2 regions of the Novosphingobium sp. TH158 genome follow, and region 2 is predicted to be linked to the other one. Evidence: predicted binding sites of a transcription regulator. Region 2 holds the regulator's gene; the other holds the start of a gene.

Evidence for each region. Region 2 encodes LexA, which represses DNA repair genes until DNA is damaged. Its sites were predicted from a motif close to GTTCCNCNCTTGTTCT; they were not measured.
Region 1: a site for LexA is predicted at 2,861-2,876, ahead of recA (recombinase RecA). Genes of this name have one in related genera too.

What each region holds. Positions count from the first base shown of each region.
Region 1 covers NZ_PKRT01000002.1:130,761-138,524, reverse strand. The annotation lists gene C0V78_RS13715 (DUF2062 domain-containing protein) at 1-422, shown strand, start outside; gene C0V78_RS13710 (ATP-binding protein) at 419-2,827, shown strand; gene recA (recombinase RecA) at 2,953-4,023, shown strand; gene C0V78_RS13700 (elongation factor G) at 4,123-6,183, opposite strand; gene C0V78_RS13695 (trans-aconitate 2-methyltransferase) at 6,331-7,152, shown strand; gene alaS (alanine--tRNA ligase) at 7,219-7,764, shown strand, end outside.
Region 2 covers NZ_PKRT01000001.1:403,725-411,488, reverse strand. The annotation lists gene moaC (cyclic pyranopterin monophosphate synthase MoaC) at 1-471, shown strand, start outside; gene C0V78_RS02125 (molybdopterin molybdotransferase MoeA) at 477-1,670, shown strand; gene lexA (transcriptional repressor LexA) at 1,770-2,462, shown strand; gene C0V78_RS02115 (ComEC/Rec2 family competence protein) at 2,456-4,735, opposite strand; gene gltX (glutamate--tRNA ligase) at 4,765-6,204, shown strand; gene C0V78_RS02105 (citrate synthase) at 6,216-7,502, shown strand; gene C0V78_RS02100 (hypothetical protein) at 7,563-7,764, shown strand, end outside; gene C0V78_RS02095 (sensor histidine kinase KdpD) at 7,755-7,764, opposite strand, start outside.

The DNA of each region.
Region 1 (7,764 bases), on a different contig from region 2:
GCGGGGTATTCGTTGGCCTGCTGATCGGCATCTTCGCCCTGATCCCGGGTATCCAGATCGTCGGCGCGGCGCTGATGTGCGTGCCGTTCCGCGGCAATATCCCGATCGCCGCGGCCATGACATTCCTGTCCAATCCGGCGACCACGCCCTTCATCCTGGCGGGTTCGATCTATGTCGGCAACACGCTTGGCTACCATGCCGATATCTCGACCTTCCAGACGCTTTATTCGCACGGCGCCGGGATCGACAAGTGGCTCGGCTGGCTGTTTTCCGATGCCGCGCCATCGCTCGTATCGGGCCTGCTGATCATCAGCCTGGTGGTTTCGGCTGTGGGTTACTTCATCGCGGTCTTTACCTGGAACTGGTGGGTACGGCACAAGCGCCGCGTGAAACTTGAAGGCATGAAGGCGGATCAGGGGTGAGCGCTTCGGCGCAATCTCCCAAGCAATCCCGGACCGAATGGCTGGCACTCGTGCTGGCCGTTGCGGCGTCGTTCGCCCTCGTCTGGTTCGCCACGCGCTCTGTCGCGGTCCTGGCAGGTTTTGCCGGCGGAACCATTGCCCTTGGCGGAATTGCCTTCCTTTTCATCCGCCGTCGCGGGCCCGAACCGCAGGCCGAATGGGCCTTGCCGGACTGGTCGGTTACCGTCGCTGCGATTGCCCGGCCCGATGCCGGAATGTGCATCACCGATCGCGCCGGGCGGCTGACCTGCGCCAATGCCCTGTTCGAAAGCTGGTTCGGCACCGGCCAGTCGCCGCCCAAGCTTGACGTCGATGGCCCCTCGCTCGAACGGCTGGCCAAGGCGGCGCGCACGGCCTGGCGCGACGGGTTGGGCACTGCCGACCTTGTCGAAGGGGCACAGGGCCGATGGCGGGCCGAGGCGGAGCGGGCCGGGCGGGGCGACGATTACCTCGTATGGCGCTTTGCCCCGCTGACGGTCGCCGACCCCATTGCCGATACCGTCCGCGCCATCGAGGGCAAGGCCGGCCGCGCCATGGCGAAATACGGCATTGCCGCCGCATTGGTCGATGCCGATGGCATGATCCGCAGCGCCAGCCCCGGCTTTGTCGAACGCGCGACCGGCGATCCGCGCGCGCTGGTAACCGGCAAGCCGTTCGTCTCGTTCCTCCAGCAGGACGACCGCGAGAGGTTGAGCTGGGCGCGCGAAGGCCGGCGCGGCGCGGCGCTGACCATGTACTACGTGCCGGTCGCCGATCCCGACGGGCCAGAGCCAGACATGGACGAAACGCCTTCGCTGATGCTGGTGGTAGACGCCGGCATCGCCATCGGCAGCAGTCCGGAGCGGGATGTCCCCACCGCCGCCCCGCATCTGGAAGCGCTGCTAGGGCAGTTGCCGCTCGGCCTCGCCATGGCCGATCGCGATGGGCACATGCTGTTTGCCAACCCCGCCTTCATGCGTGCGGCCGGGATGGAGGGCGAGCCGCCTCCGCCCTATCCGACCGACCTGGTGGTCAAGGAAGACAAGGGCGCGCTCTCCGATGCGGTGCGCCGTTTTGCCCAGGGACCGGCCGCCAGCGGCGATATCGCCGTGCGGCTCAAGCATCAGCCGGACGAGCCGGTTTCGCTCAGCCTTGCCGGCGTTCGCGGGCTTGGCGAAGCCGCCGTGCTGCTGGGGCTTACCGACAGCACCGAGGAAACCCGGCTTAAGCGACAGGTCGCCCAGGCCACCAAGATGCAGGCGGTGGGCCAACTCGCCGGCGGCGTGGCGCACGATTTCAATAATGTGCTCACCGCCATCCTCGGGACCTGCGATCTCATGCTGCTGCGTCATACGCCGGGCGACAGCGACTATGACGATATCCAGCAGATCCGCGCCAATTCAAACCGCGCGGCCTCACTGACCCGACAGCTGCTTGCCTTCAGTCGCCAGCAGACGCTGCGCCCCGAAGTGCTGCAATTGCCCGATGTCGTCGCCGATATCGGCCAGATGCTGAAGCGGCTGGTGGGCGAGAAGATCCAGTTCACCATCACCCATGACCGCGATCTCGGCCCGGTCCGTGCCGATCCGACCCAGCTGGAACAGGTGATCGTCAACCTGGTGGTCAATGCGCGCGATGCCATGGCGGGCAAGCTGGATGGGCACGCAAAGCTTACGCTCTCCACCCGCCGGATCACCGCCGACACCGTGCGCGCCATGCGCAGCGAGATCATCCCGCAGGGCGATTATACCGCGCTGGTGGTCGAGGACACGGGCAGCGGCATTGCGCCTGAGCACCTCGGCAAGATTTTCGAACCCTTCTTCACCACCAAGGAGCAGGGCCGCGGAACCGGGCTGGGGCTGTCGACCGTCTATGGCATCGTCAAGCAATCCGGCGGCTTCATCTTTGCTGATAGCGAGCAGGGCCGGGGCACCAGGTTCACCGTTTACCTGCCCGTCCACCACGGCGAACCGGCCGCAGCCGGCGATGTCGCAAAAGCCGAGCCGAAGGCCGCCTGGGGCGGCGGCGGGCGCGTGCTGCTGGTCGAGGATGAGGACACCGTCCGCGCCGTTGCCGAACGCGCTCTCTCCCGCGCCGGCTACACGGTCACCTGCGCCTCCGATGGCGAAGAAGGGCTGGAACTGGTGCAGCAGGGCGGCGAGTTCGACCTTGTCGTTTCCGATGTCGTCATGCCGGTGATGGATGGCCCCGCCATGGCCAAGGCGATCCGCAAGCTGCATCCGGGCATGCCGGTGCTGTTCATGTCGGGCTATGCCGAGGAACAGCTGCGCAAGGAAATCGACCTCGAAGGCGTCCATTTCCTGCCAAAGCCGTTCTCGGTCCAGCAGATCAGCGACAAGGTGGGGACCGTGCTCGGAGCCCGGTGAGCGGCGTTCCGGCAATGAGAACAAAAAAAGATCGTTCCACTCTTGTTCCGTAGGAACAAATGCGATACACGAATCGCAGAGGTTGACCTTTCCGGTCGCCGCCACCTAGGCAGAGGGGACTAACCATGGCAGCGCAGCTCAAGCTGATTCAGGAAGGCAAAGACAAGGATATGGACCGGCAGAAGGCGCTTGAAGCGGCACTCGCACAGATCGATCGGGCGTTCGGCAAGGGGTCGGCAATGAAGCTCGGATCGAAAGAGGCGATGGAGGTGGAAGCCATTTCCACCGGCAGCCTCGGGCTCGATATCGCGCTGGGCATCGGTGGCCTGCCGCGTGGCCGCGTGATCGAGATCTACGGGCCGGAAAGCTCGGGCAAGACCACGCTTGCCCTCCATGCGATTGCCGAGGCGCAGAAGGGCGGCGGCACGGCTGCCTTCGTCGATGCCGAGCACGCGCTCGATCCCGTCTATGCCAAGAAGCTGGGCGTCGACATCGATGAACTGATCGTTTCGCAGCCCGATACGGGTGAGCAGGCGCTGGAAATCGTCGACACGCTGGTGCGCTCCAATGCCATCGACGTGCTGGTGGTGGACTCGGTTGCCGCACTGGTTCCCCGCGCCGAAATCGAAGGCGAAATGGGTGACAGCCACGTCGGCCTCCAGGCCCGCCTGATGAGCCAGGCCCTGCGCAAGCTCACCGGTTCGATCAGCCGCTCGCGCTGCATGGTGATCTTCATCAACCAGGTGCGCATGAAGATCGGCGTGATGTACGGCAATCCGGAAACCACCACCGGCGGCAACGCGCTCAAGTTCTACGCCTCGGTCCGCCTCGACATTCGCCGCACCGGCCAGATCAAGGACCGCGACGATATCGTCGGCAACACCACCCGCGTGAAGGTCGTCAAGAACAAGGTGGCCCCGCCGTTCAAGCAGGTCGAATTCGACATCATGTATGGCGAAGGCATTTCGAAGATCGGCGAAATCCTCGATCTCGGCGTCAAGGCCGGCATCGTCGAAAAGTCGGGCGCGTGGTTCTCCTATGACTCGATCCGCATCGGTCAGGGGCGCGAGAATGCCAAGACCTACCTCAAGGAAAATCCCGAAGTTTGCGACCGTCTGGAAGCCGCGATCCGCGGCCGGACCGACAAGGTCGCCGAAGAGATGATGTCCGGCCCGGACGCGGACGACGACATCTGATCTTCAAGGAGCCGCCAAGCCCGCGCCTCGGCGCGGGTGGCTCGGAACCAGCAGCCGGCGCGAAGGTCCCCCCTTCGCGCCGGTTTCCGTTTGTTCGCTTCACGCAGCCTCGGCCAGCCTTGCCCTTACGACCTCGTCGGCCTGCTTGCCGCCCAGTTCCGACAGATGGTCGAATGTCGCCGTGAAGCTCGCCAGGCCCTGACTCATGGAGCGCAATTCGGAATCGAGACCGTGCAGACCGGCTTCGGGCAACAGTGCTTCGACGCGCTCCCAGCGGGCCCAGTCGGGGTGCGGAGACAGACCAAGGATCTGGCCCCGGCGACTGGAAAGAACCGACCCGGCCTTCGATCCCGTGCCGGCAGGCGTATCGACGCTGATCCGGACGACCGGTTCAAGCAGGTAGGGGGAGGCCATAGCCAGAGCTTCGCCCATGGCCATCCTGCCCGCGATCCGGAATGCAAGCTCGCTCGAATCGACGGAGTGGCACGATCCGTCGGTCAGTGTCACTGCGACATCGACCACCGGAAAGCCGAGCGGACCGCGCTCCATGGCATCCCTGATACCCGCTTCGACAGCGGGGATATATTGCCGCGGGATGGCGCCGCCGGTGATCCGGTCCTCGAAGACAAAGCCCGACCCGCGCTCGAGCGGGCGGATCTCGATCACGCAATCGCCGTACTGTCCGTGTCCGCCCGACTGTTTCTTGTGCCGCCCCCGCGCCCCGGCCGCCTTGCGGATCGATTCGCGATAGGCGATTCGCGGTGGGCGGCCTTGCACGGCCACGCCATAGCGCCGCTCCAGCCGCGACAGCACGACCGACAAGTGCTCGTTGTTGATGCCGCGCAGCACGGTCTCATGGCTGGCATCATCCTGCAGCCATTGAAGCGCCGGGTCTTCCTCGCACAGGCGGTGAAGCGCGGTGGAGAGCTTGACGTCATCCTTGCGATCACGCGTGGAGATCGCGATCGCCGCATTGCGCACCGGTGCGCCGATTGGCGTTTCGCCAAGAACCCCGGCGCTCCGGCTGCCCAGCAGCGAGCCGGGCCGGGCACCGTCCACCTTGGCCACGGCGATCACGTCTCCGGGTGCTGCGCGGGCCTGTTTCGCGGTCTTTTCACCCTGCACGAAAAAGATCGATCCGGTGCGCGACGGCTCCCCATCGACCAGGAGCTCGGCACCTTCGCTCAGCGGTTCGCCCAGCACCCGGCCGAGCGCCAGCCGTCCCATGGCGCCGGCATTGGTTACCTTGAAAACATGCAACGCGCCGCCCCCGGCCAGTCCAACGCGCTCGCTCGCTGCGACCGGCGTGGGAGCCTCGTGGCGCAGGAACTTGAGCAGTCGGTGCACGCCGCCATCCCCAAGCGCCGAACCAAGCAGCACGGGCACGATCTTGTTCGCACCAGTATCGGCGGCAAGGTCGCCCATTACAGTTGCCTGCTCCGGCTGCTCGTCCATCAGCAGGGCTTCCATTAGCGCAACGTCGAAATCGGCCAGCGTTTCGAGCAGGTGCGTGCGCTCTTCCTTCTCACGCAGCAGCACGTCGCCCGGGATTTCCACCCGCTCGCTTTCCTTGCCGGGGCGGTAGCGATAGGCCCGTTCCAGCGCGAGATCGACGTAGCCGGTAACATGGTCCCCCTCGCGAATGGGAATCTGCCGCAGGGCTAGCGGTTCGCGGCTCATCGGCTGCAATTCGGCCACCAGTTCGCGCACGGCCCCGGCGCGGGCGGTTTCGATCTTGTTGACGAATATCGCGTGCGGCAGGCCCAGCTCGTCCAGCCGCCGCAGCACGGGTTCTACCAGCGCGGCGCGTTCGGGCGAGGGGTCTATCACCACCAGCGCCATGTCGGCCGCTGGCAGGGCCGCGAGCGCATCGGCAGCAAAACCGGGCGCACCGGGGGTGTCTATCAGGGCAAAGCGATCGCCCATGTAGTCGAAATGCATCAGGTTCAGCTCGGTCGAGCCGCGTCGCGCCCGGGCCTCGGGGCTGGTATCGCCCACCGTATTGCCCGCCTCTACCGAACCCTGCCGGTTGATCGCGCCACTGGCAAATAGCAGCGCCTCCGCCAGGCTGGTCTTACCCGTGCCTGCCGGTCCGACCAGAACGACCGCACGGGTGGCTTTGCTGCCATCGGGTGTACTGCCAAACGGGGTGTTGCCCATTGTCCGCCTCCTCGTCGATGAGGCGCGCCGGGCGCTCCGTGCGTCAGACGCGCACTGGGACATGGGAAGGGATGGTCTGCCTCTTGCCGGTGAGTCGCAAGCGGAATCTGCATTGCTGCGCCAGAGGGCGGTGCCTAGACAGGGGGCATGACCGATGTTCGAGACTGGCAGGAAGGCGTGGGCAAGGCCTGGGCCGCATCGTGGAAGCTGACTGACCGGTCCTTCGCCGGCCTGACCGCGCAATTGCTCGATACGCTGTCCGGGATGCCGGGGCGCCGGGTGCTCGATATCGGCTGCGGGGCGGGTGAGCTTTCGCTGGCGCTGGCCCGGCTGCGGCCCGATGCCGAAGTTATCGGCGTCGATGTTTCGGCAGACCTTCTCGCCGCGGCGCGCGATCGTGCGGGCGGCAATCCGCGGGTGCGCTTTATCGAGGCAGATGCGGCGGTGTGGAACGGCGACGGTTTCGAACCGGACCTGCTGGTTTCGCGTCACGGGGTGATGTTCTTCGATGATCCGCCGGCGGCTTTTGCCAATCTGCTGGACCTTGCCGCCCCGCAGGCGCGGATGATCTTCTCCTGCTTTCGCTCGCCGCAGGAAAACGGCTGGGCCAGCGGGCTTGCCGCGCTCCTGCCCGGCGGTGGTCCCAGGCCCGATCCCCATGCGCCGGGGCCCTTCGCCTTTGCCGATGCCGGGCGCGTCCACGCCCTGCTCGAAGAGGCGGGCTGGCATGGTGTGCGGATCGAGGCGCGCGATTTTGCCTATGTGGCAGGCACGGGGGATGGTCCCGTGGCCGATGCCATGGCCTTCTTCCAGCGGATCGGCCCTGCCGCCCCGGTCCTGCGCGCGCTGGAGGGCGAGGAGCGGCAGGCTATTCTTGAGCGGATGGAGCGCTGGCTGGGCGGCAACCTGCACGATAGCATGGTCGTGTTCCCTGCCGCCGCCTGGCAGGTCACCGCGCGCAAGGGTTGATCACCGGTTGACGAACCTGCGCCTAGAGACTTGCCGCATTTCCGCGCCTGCCCTATCGGCGCAGGCATGACTTCGACGAACGAAATCCGCCGCTCCTTCCTCGAATACTTCGGCCGTAACGGGCACGAGGTGGTGCAATCGGCGCCGCTGGTTCCCTACAACGACCCGACCCTGATGTTCACGAACGCCGGCATGGTGCCGTTCAAGAACGTTTTCACGGGGCTTGAGACGCGCGGCACCCCGCGTGCGACCAGCAGCCAGAAGTGCGTTCGCGCCGGTGGCAAGCACAACGATCTCGACAATGTGGGCTACACCGCGCGCCACCACACGTTCTTCGAGATGCTCGGCAACTTCTCGTTCGGCGACTATTTCAAGGAACAGGCGATCACCCACGCCTGGACCCTGCTGACCAAGGAATGGGGCCTTCCCAAGGAAAAGCTGCTCGCCACGGTCTATCACACCGATGACGAGGCGTTCGAGCTGTGGAAGAAGATCGCCGGTCTGCCCGAAGACCGCATCATCCGCATCCCCACCAAGGACAATTTCTGGGCCATGGGCGATGATGGCCCGTGCGGTCCGTGCTCGGAAATCTTCTTCGACCATGGCGATCAC
Region 2 (7,764 bases):
ACGGAACTGACCCATCTCGACGAACAAGGCCGCGCCCGCATGGTGGACATCGGCGGCAAGGCGGAAACCCGGCGCGTGGCGGTCGCCACGGGGCGCATCCGCATGTCCCGATCGGCTCTGGCGGCCATCCGTGATGGCGAAGTTCCCAAGGGCGATGTCATTGCCACGGCCCGGATTGCGGGGATCATGGCGGCCAAGAAGACGGCGGAGCTTATCCCGCTGTGCCATCCGCTCGCGCTCGATTCCGTTACGGTGGACTTCACGTTCGAAGACAATGCCCTGCGTGCAACGGCCAGCGCATCGCTCAGCGGTCGCACCGGGGTCGAGATGGAGGCAATGACCGCCTGCTCGATCGCCCTGCTGACGATTTACGACATGGCCAAGGCCATCGACAAGGCGATGGTCGTCGAAGAAGTCCGGTTGCTGTCCAAGTCCGGCGGCAAGTCCGGCGACTGGAAGGCTCCGGAGTGAGCGCCATGCTGCCCCTGGAAGAGGCACAGTCACGCCTGCTGGCACTGGCACCAAGGCTGAGGACCGAGAACGTCGATGTCGCCTCTGCTCTGGGGCGTTATCTGCTTGAACCTTTGAAGGCGCGCCGCACCCAGCCCGCTGCCCATGTTTCGGCGATGGACGGCTATGCCGTGACCGGACCGGATCTTGCCGGCCCCTGGACCGTGATCGGAGAAAGTGCCGCCGGACATCCCTTTGCCGGCAGCATCGAACCGGGACAGGCCGTACGGATATCAACTGGCGCGCTCATGCCGGCCGGGGCCGATGCGGTGATCCTGCAGGAAGACATCGTCCGTGCCGGCGAGCGGATTGAACTGACAGGAACCCCGCCGTCTCCGCCGGGCAAGCATATCCGCCGTTGCGGATCGGACTTCGCACTGGATCACGAGCTTCTGCCGGCCGGCGCCCGTATCGGCCCTGCCCAGCTCGCGCTGGCCATCGCTGCGGGGCACAAGCACTTGCCGGTCCGCCGGGTTCCTCATGTTGTCATCATCGACAGCGGCGATGAACTGGCCGAGGATCCCGAACTCTGTCCCGCACACCAGGTACCCGCCAGCAATGGCGCCATGATTGCCGCGCTGCTCGCGGCGAACCCCTGCACCGTCAGCCGCATCGGACCCGTTCGCGACGACCTTGAAGCCCTCGCCAGGGCTTTCCACGATGCACGCGATGCCGACGTGGTCGTGACCACGGGCGGAGCCTCGGTGGGCGATCACGACCTGATCCGCCCGGCAATCGAACAGGCCGGCGGAACCCTCGACTTCTGGAAGGTGGCGATCAAGCCCGGCAAGCCGCTTCTGGTCGCAACGCGAGGAGCGCAGGTGATCCTGGGCCTTCCCGGCAACCCGGTATCGAGCCACGTCACGGCATTCCTGTTCCTGCTTCCACTGTTGCGCGCCAGCCTGGGGGCAGGCCAGCCCCTGCCGTGCCCCATCCCGCTGCCGCTGGCCTCGGCAATGCAGCCAGGCGGCGACCGGCGAGAGTTCCTGCGGGGCAGGCTCTCGGACGGAGGCGTAGAGGTTCTGACCCAGCAGGACAGCGGCGCCCTTGCAGCGATGGCGGCGGCGCAGGTGCTCATCGACCGGCCGGCGGGATCGCCCGCGCGCCATGCGGGCGAGAAGGTCGACGTCCATTTCCTCGGAAACGGGGGCATTGCTTGAGCCGCGCTTGACTTGTCCCGAATCGTTGCTTAATTGTTCCTCATTCGTTCACTGAACGGCGCAAGAACATTTGCCGTTCGGGTTGAGGAGTGACGGCCGATGCTGACGCGCAAGCAGCACGAATTGATCCGCTTCATCCAGGCCAAGCTGGAGGAAACGGGAATTTCCCCCTCGTTTGAGGAAATGAAGGAAGCGCTTGATCTCAAGTCGAAGTCCGGCGTCCATCGCCTGATTTCCGCACTTGAGGAACGCGGGTTCATCCGCCGCCTGCCCAACCGGGCCCGCGCACTGGAAGTGCTACGGCAACCTGAAGATGCCTCGCCGCGGGCAACCAAGCCCGCACCGGCGAACACCAACACGGTCACCCCGCCCCTGCGCGCGCCTGCCGCGCGTCCGGAACCGGCGAACGACGTGATCGAAATTCCGCTGCACGGCCGGATCGCTGCCGGCGTGCCGATCGAAGCATTGGAAGGCCAGTCAAGCTTGCCGGTTCCTGCCGCCTTGCTCGGGCCAGGTGAACACTTTGCCCTCGAAGTATCCGGTGATTCGATGGTCGAAGCCGGCATCCTCGATGGCGATTTCGCGCTGATCCGCAAGACCAACACCGCGCGCGACGGCGAAATCGTCGTTGCGCTCGTTCGGGGCGAGGAGGCTACGCTCAAGTACCTCCACCGCGAACAGGGCGGTGTCCGGCTCGATCCGGCAAATGCGGCCTACGATCCGCAGCACTACGGCCCCGGCGAGGTAGAGGTTCAGGGTAAGCTGGCCGGCCTTTTGCGGCGCTATCACTGAGCTTTCGAAGCGGTTGCAGATGGATTTGGGGCTGGCGCTTTGCCGGCCCCTTTTTCCGTGTCCGGCGAACGCGGCGGACGGACGGCGGGCGCCCACCAGCCATGTTCCCCCTGCCCCTCGGCCACGCTGCGGACGCGGCCAGAGCCAAGGTCTATCGTTAGCCCCCCGGTCTGGTCGAGAAGCGACCGGTCGGCCTTGAGCACGCGGGGCTTGCATGCCCGGGGCAGCCACCGGTCGGCAATGACGATATCGCTCAGTTCGCAGGCAGCCAGCAGATCGCGCATGGACACCCACTCCGTTCCCCGAGCCATAAGCAGGTGCCAGGTCCGGCCACCCCGTTCCAGTTCAAGTGCACAGAATTCCGAGCTGCAGCGTGCCTGCGGCACCTCGTCGATCCGTCGCACCCGGCCATTCATGCCGGCCAGTTCGGTCAGGTTGTCGCGGGCGTAGTCACTTCTCGCGTCGCGCAGCACGACCAGTTCGTCACCTGCCAGGCGGGTAATGCCAACATGGCGACCGTCGCCGGAAACGAGCAGGTCGGGCGGGGAAAGCATGGCAAGAGCCCCCACCCCGAACGCGATGGGCAGCAGTCCGGCAAAGCGCACCCGTCCTCGCCACAGGGCCAGCCACAATCCTCCGGCGACAAATAGCGCAAAACCACCCGCGCCCATCGCAGGAAGGTGCGTGACCGCGCCCGGCCGGGCCGCAACCCAGTGCGCAAGCGCCAGCATCAGTTCGAGCGACTTGCCCGCCAGCCACCAGAACGGCCCGCCCGCTCCCACCGCATCGAAAAGCAGTGCCAGCGCGATCAGCGGCATCGAAACGAAGGTCGTCAAGGGAATGGCGATCACGTTGGCAGCCGCGCCGTAAACCCCGGCGCGGTGAAAATGAAAAAGCCCGATCGGCATCAGGGCGAATTCGATGACCACGCCCGTCAGCAGCAACATGGCCAATCGCCGCATGCCGTGCTGCCACCACGGCTCCTCACGCGGTGCAAGAAAGGCATGGACCGGTGCCGCGCCATGCAAAGCAACGATAGCGATCACCGCGGCAAAACTCATCTGGAAGCTGGGCCCGACCACCGCTTCCGGCCAGAACAGCATGACGATGAACGCTGCCACGGCAACCATTCGCAAGCTCAAAGGCTCGCGCCCGATGGCCAGGGCCGCGAGAACCAGCAGCGCGCCCAGGCAGGACCGGATGGTGGGCACCTCCGCGCCCGTCAGCAGGGTATAGCCAATGCCGACCAGCGCGGCGCTGGCGGCGGCCAGCAGCGGTAACCGAAAACGCAGCACCAGCCAGGGCCACAATCCGAACAGCCGCATGGCGAGGAACCAGGTCGCGGCGATCACCGCGCTGACGTGCAGCCCGCTGATCGACAGCAAGTGCGTGAGGCCCGAATCGCGCATCGCGTCCTCGTCCGCCTTGGCGATTCCTCCGCGGTCGCCGCTGGCGAAGGCCGCAGCGATGCCGCCGGCCGATCCGGGCACCGCCTCCCTGACGTGCGAGGAGATCGCCCGCTGCAAACGGCGAATGGCGGAATCCCCGGCTCCATCGGACTTCACGACTTCAACGCGGCTCAACGCCGATCCGGTCGCCGCCAGGCCCTCGAACCACGCCGTCCGCGCAAAATCGTAGCTTCCGGGAAGCATGGGCGCGGCAGGCGGAACCAGTCGCGCCTTCAGCCGCACCTGCGCGCCCTCGACCGCCCCCGGCGCATCCTTGTCGAGTGCCACGTTGACCCGCACCCTGACAGGCCGACCCGTTGCCTCCTCTCTCATCGCCAGAACAAGCCGGACCCTGCCTTCCGCCGGCTGTTCCTCTCGGCCGACAACAGTGGCTGATATCTGGCCAACGAAGGGTTCCGGCAAGGCCTTCATCCCGACCAGCGAGGACTTCGCCCAGACCAATCCGCAGCCCGCTGCGGCCACCAGCGCCAGCGAAGCTATGGCCTGCCGGAGGTAGGGATAGCGGCCATCCTCGCGCATTGCGGAAAGTGCCGAGACGGCAAGCGCTACCAGTGCTGCCATCAGCGCAAGCCATTGCCAGCGGTTGGCCAGAATGAACCAGACGCCGATCCCGGCAGCGAAGGCAACCGCAAGCCAGGGCGCACGCTCGAAACCGGCCCCGGCAAGAAACCTTTCACAGCCTGCAAGTCCGCTGGACAAGCGCTGTGCAACGCGCCAAAGGAAATGTTGCAGTGCAGCGCGGCGCGCCCTAACCGAGGGCGGCGAATCGTCTGCGATTGCCGGGTTGTCGGCAGGCTGCATCATGGAACGCATTGGACAGGAAGGCGATGGTAATGGCAAGCGCGAGCGGCAAGGGCGAAGAAGCGACCGGCGGTCGCGGTGTCGTCACCCGTTTTGCTCCGTCGCCAACGGGTTACCTGCATATTGGCGGTGCCCGCACTGCACTGTTCAACTGGCTGTTTGCGCGCCATCACGGCGGCAAATACCTTGTCCGAATTGAGGACACCGACCGCGCCCGTTCCACCGAGCCGGCAATCGAGGCGATCTTCGATGGCCTGGGCTGGCTCGACCTGCTTGGCGATGAGGAACCGGTGTTCCAGTTCGCCCGGTCTGACCGCCATGCCGAAGTAGCCGCCCAACTGCTTGAGGCCGGCCATGCCTATCGCTGCTACCTGACGGCAGAAGAACTGGCAGCGCGCCGCGAGAAGGCGCAAGCAGAACGCCGCCCCTTCGGCATCGAAAGCGAATGGCGCGATGCCGATCCCGCTTCGTGGCCGGTCGATGTGCCCTATGTCGTGCGCATCAAGGCACCTCGCGAAGGCGAGACGGTGATCGAGGACAAGGTTCAGGGCACCGTTACCGTCGCCAATGCAGAGATCGACGACTTCGTGATCCTGCGCTCCGACGGCACGCCGACCTATATGCTCGCCGTCGTGGTCGACGATCACGACATGGGCGTTACCCACGTGATCCGCGGTGACGATCATCTCAACAATGCTTTCCGCCAGCTGTGCATCATCCGCGGCATGGGCTGGCCCGAACCGGTCTATGCCCATGTCCCGCTGATCCACGGGTCCGATGGCGCCAAGCTCTCCAAGCGCCACGGCGCCTTGGGCGTGGACGCCTATCGCGACGACATGGGCGTGCTGCCCGAGGCCTTGTTCAACTACCTGCTTCGCCTGGGCTGGGGCCATGGCGATGACGAGTTCATCAGCCGCGACCAGGCCGTCGAATGGTTCGATATCGGCCATGTCGGCAAGAGCCCTTCGCGCTTCGACATCGCAAAGCTGATGAACCTCAACGGTCATTACCTGCGCGAGGCCGATGACACCCGCCTGGCAGGCCTCGTCGCCGCGCGGATGAGCGGCGCGGTTGACCTCGACCTGCTGGCCCGCGCCATGCCGGTGCTGAAGGTTCGCGCGAAGGACCTCAACGAACTCGCCGGCGCTGCCGCATTCCTCTTCGCCCAGCGACCGCTGACGATCGAGGACAAGGCTGCAGCGCTGCTGACCGACGATGCCCGCGCCCTGCTGTCGCGGATCGCCTCGGCGCTGCGCGAGGCTGCAGACTGGACAACCGAATCTCTGGAAGTAAGGGTCAAGGCCCTGGCCGAAGAGTGGGGACTTGGCCTGGGCAAGCTGGCGCAGCCGCTGCGCGCCGCCTTGACCGGGCAGACGACATCCCCGGGAATTTTTGACGTTCTGGTACTTCTGGGACGGGAGGAAAGCCTTGCGCGGATCGACGCGCAGGCATGTCCGGCCGAACCGGTTTGATTTAAGGAGACATGAAGGTGGGCAACGCAAAGCTGAACGCAGGCGGCCAGGAAAACGAATATCCTGTCCTGAGCGGCTCGATCGGTCCGGACGTGATCGACATCCGCAAGCTCTATGGCCAGACGGGCATGTTCACGTATGACCCGGGCTTCACTTCCACCGCTTCGTGCGAAAGCGGCCTGACCTACATCGATGGCGAAGAAGGCGTGCTGCTGCACCGCGGCTATCCGATCGGCCAGCTGGCCGAACACTCCAGCTTCATGGAAGTCAGCTACCTGCTGCTCAACGGCGAACTGCCGAGCAGGCAGGAGCTTGACCAGTTCACCTACACCATCAGCCGCCACACCATGGTGCATGAGCAGCTTTCCACGTTCTATCGCGGTTTCCGCCGCGATGCGCACCCGATGGCCATCATGTGCGGCGTGGTCGGCGCGCTGTCGGCGTTCTACCATGACAGCACCGACATCGCCGATCCGGTGCAGCGCAAGATCGCCAGCCACCGCCTGATCGCCAAGATGCCGACGATCGCGGCCATGGCCTACAAGTACTCGGTCGGCCAGCCGTTCCTCTACCCGGACAACAAGCTGAGCTATACCGGCAACTTCCTGCGCATGACCTTCGGCGTGCCCGCCGAAGAATACGAGGTGATCCCGGCCGTCGAAAAGGCGATGGACCGCATCTTCATCCTTCATGCCGACCATGAGCAGAATGCCTCGACCTCGACCGTGCGCCTGGCCGGTTCGTCGGGTGCGAACCCCTTTGCCTGCATCGCGGCCGGTATCGCCTGCCTGTGGGGCCCGGCGCATGGTGGCGCGAACGAAGCCGCGCTCAACATGCTCAAGGAAATCGGCACCCCCGACAAGATCCCGCATTACATCGAGCGCGCCAAGGACAAGAACGATCCGTTCCGCCTGATGGGCTTCGGCCACCGCGTCTACAAGAACTACGACCCGCGCGCGACCGTCATGCAGAAGACCGTGCGCGAAGTGTTCGACGCGCTGAAGGTCAACGATCCGCTGTTCGAAACCGCCCTGCGGCTTGAAGAAATCGCGCTCAGCGATCCCTACTTCATCGAAAAGAAGCTGTTCCCGAACGTGGATTTCTACTCGGGCATCATCCTTTCGGCGATCGGCTTCCCGACCACGATGTTCACCGTGCTCTTCGCCCTTGCCCGCACCGTGGGCTGGGTGGCGCAGTGGAACGAAATGATCTCTGACCCCGGCCAGAAGATCGGTCGCCCGCGCCAGCTCTACACCGGCCCGGCAGAGCGCGACTACATCAGCATCGACAAGCGCTGATTTTTCCCGTTACCTGTGTTTCGGGGTCCGAGCGGCCCCGGAACACACGGGAGAATTTTCATGCTGCGCTCTGCACTTACCGTCGTCGGCGCGGTGCTCATGGTTCTGGGCATCTTCTTCACCCTGCAGGGCGCAGGCGTGATCATGTGGCCGCCGGAGAGCTTCATGCTCGCTGATCGCGGGTGGGTTTCCAAGGGCCTGATGATTGCTGCGGCTGGTGCCGCCGTCATCCTGATCAGTCGCCGCGTGGGCTCAAAGTCCT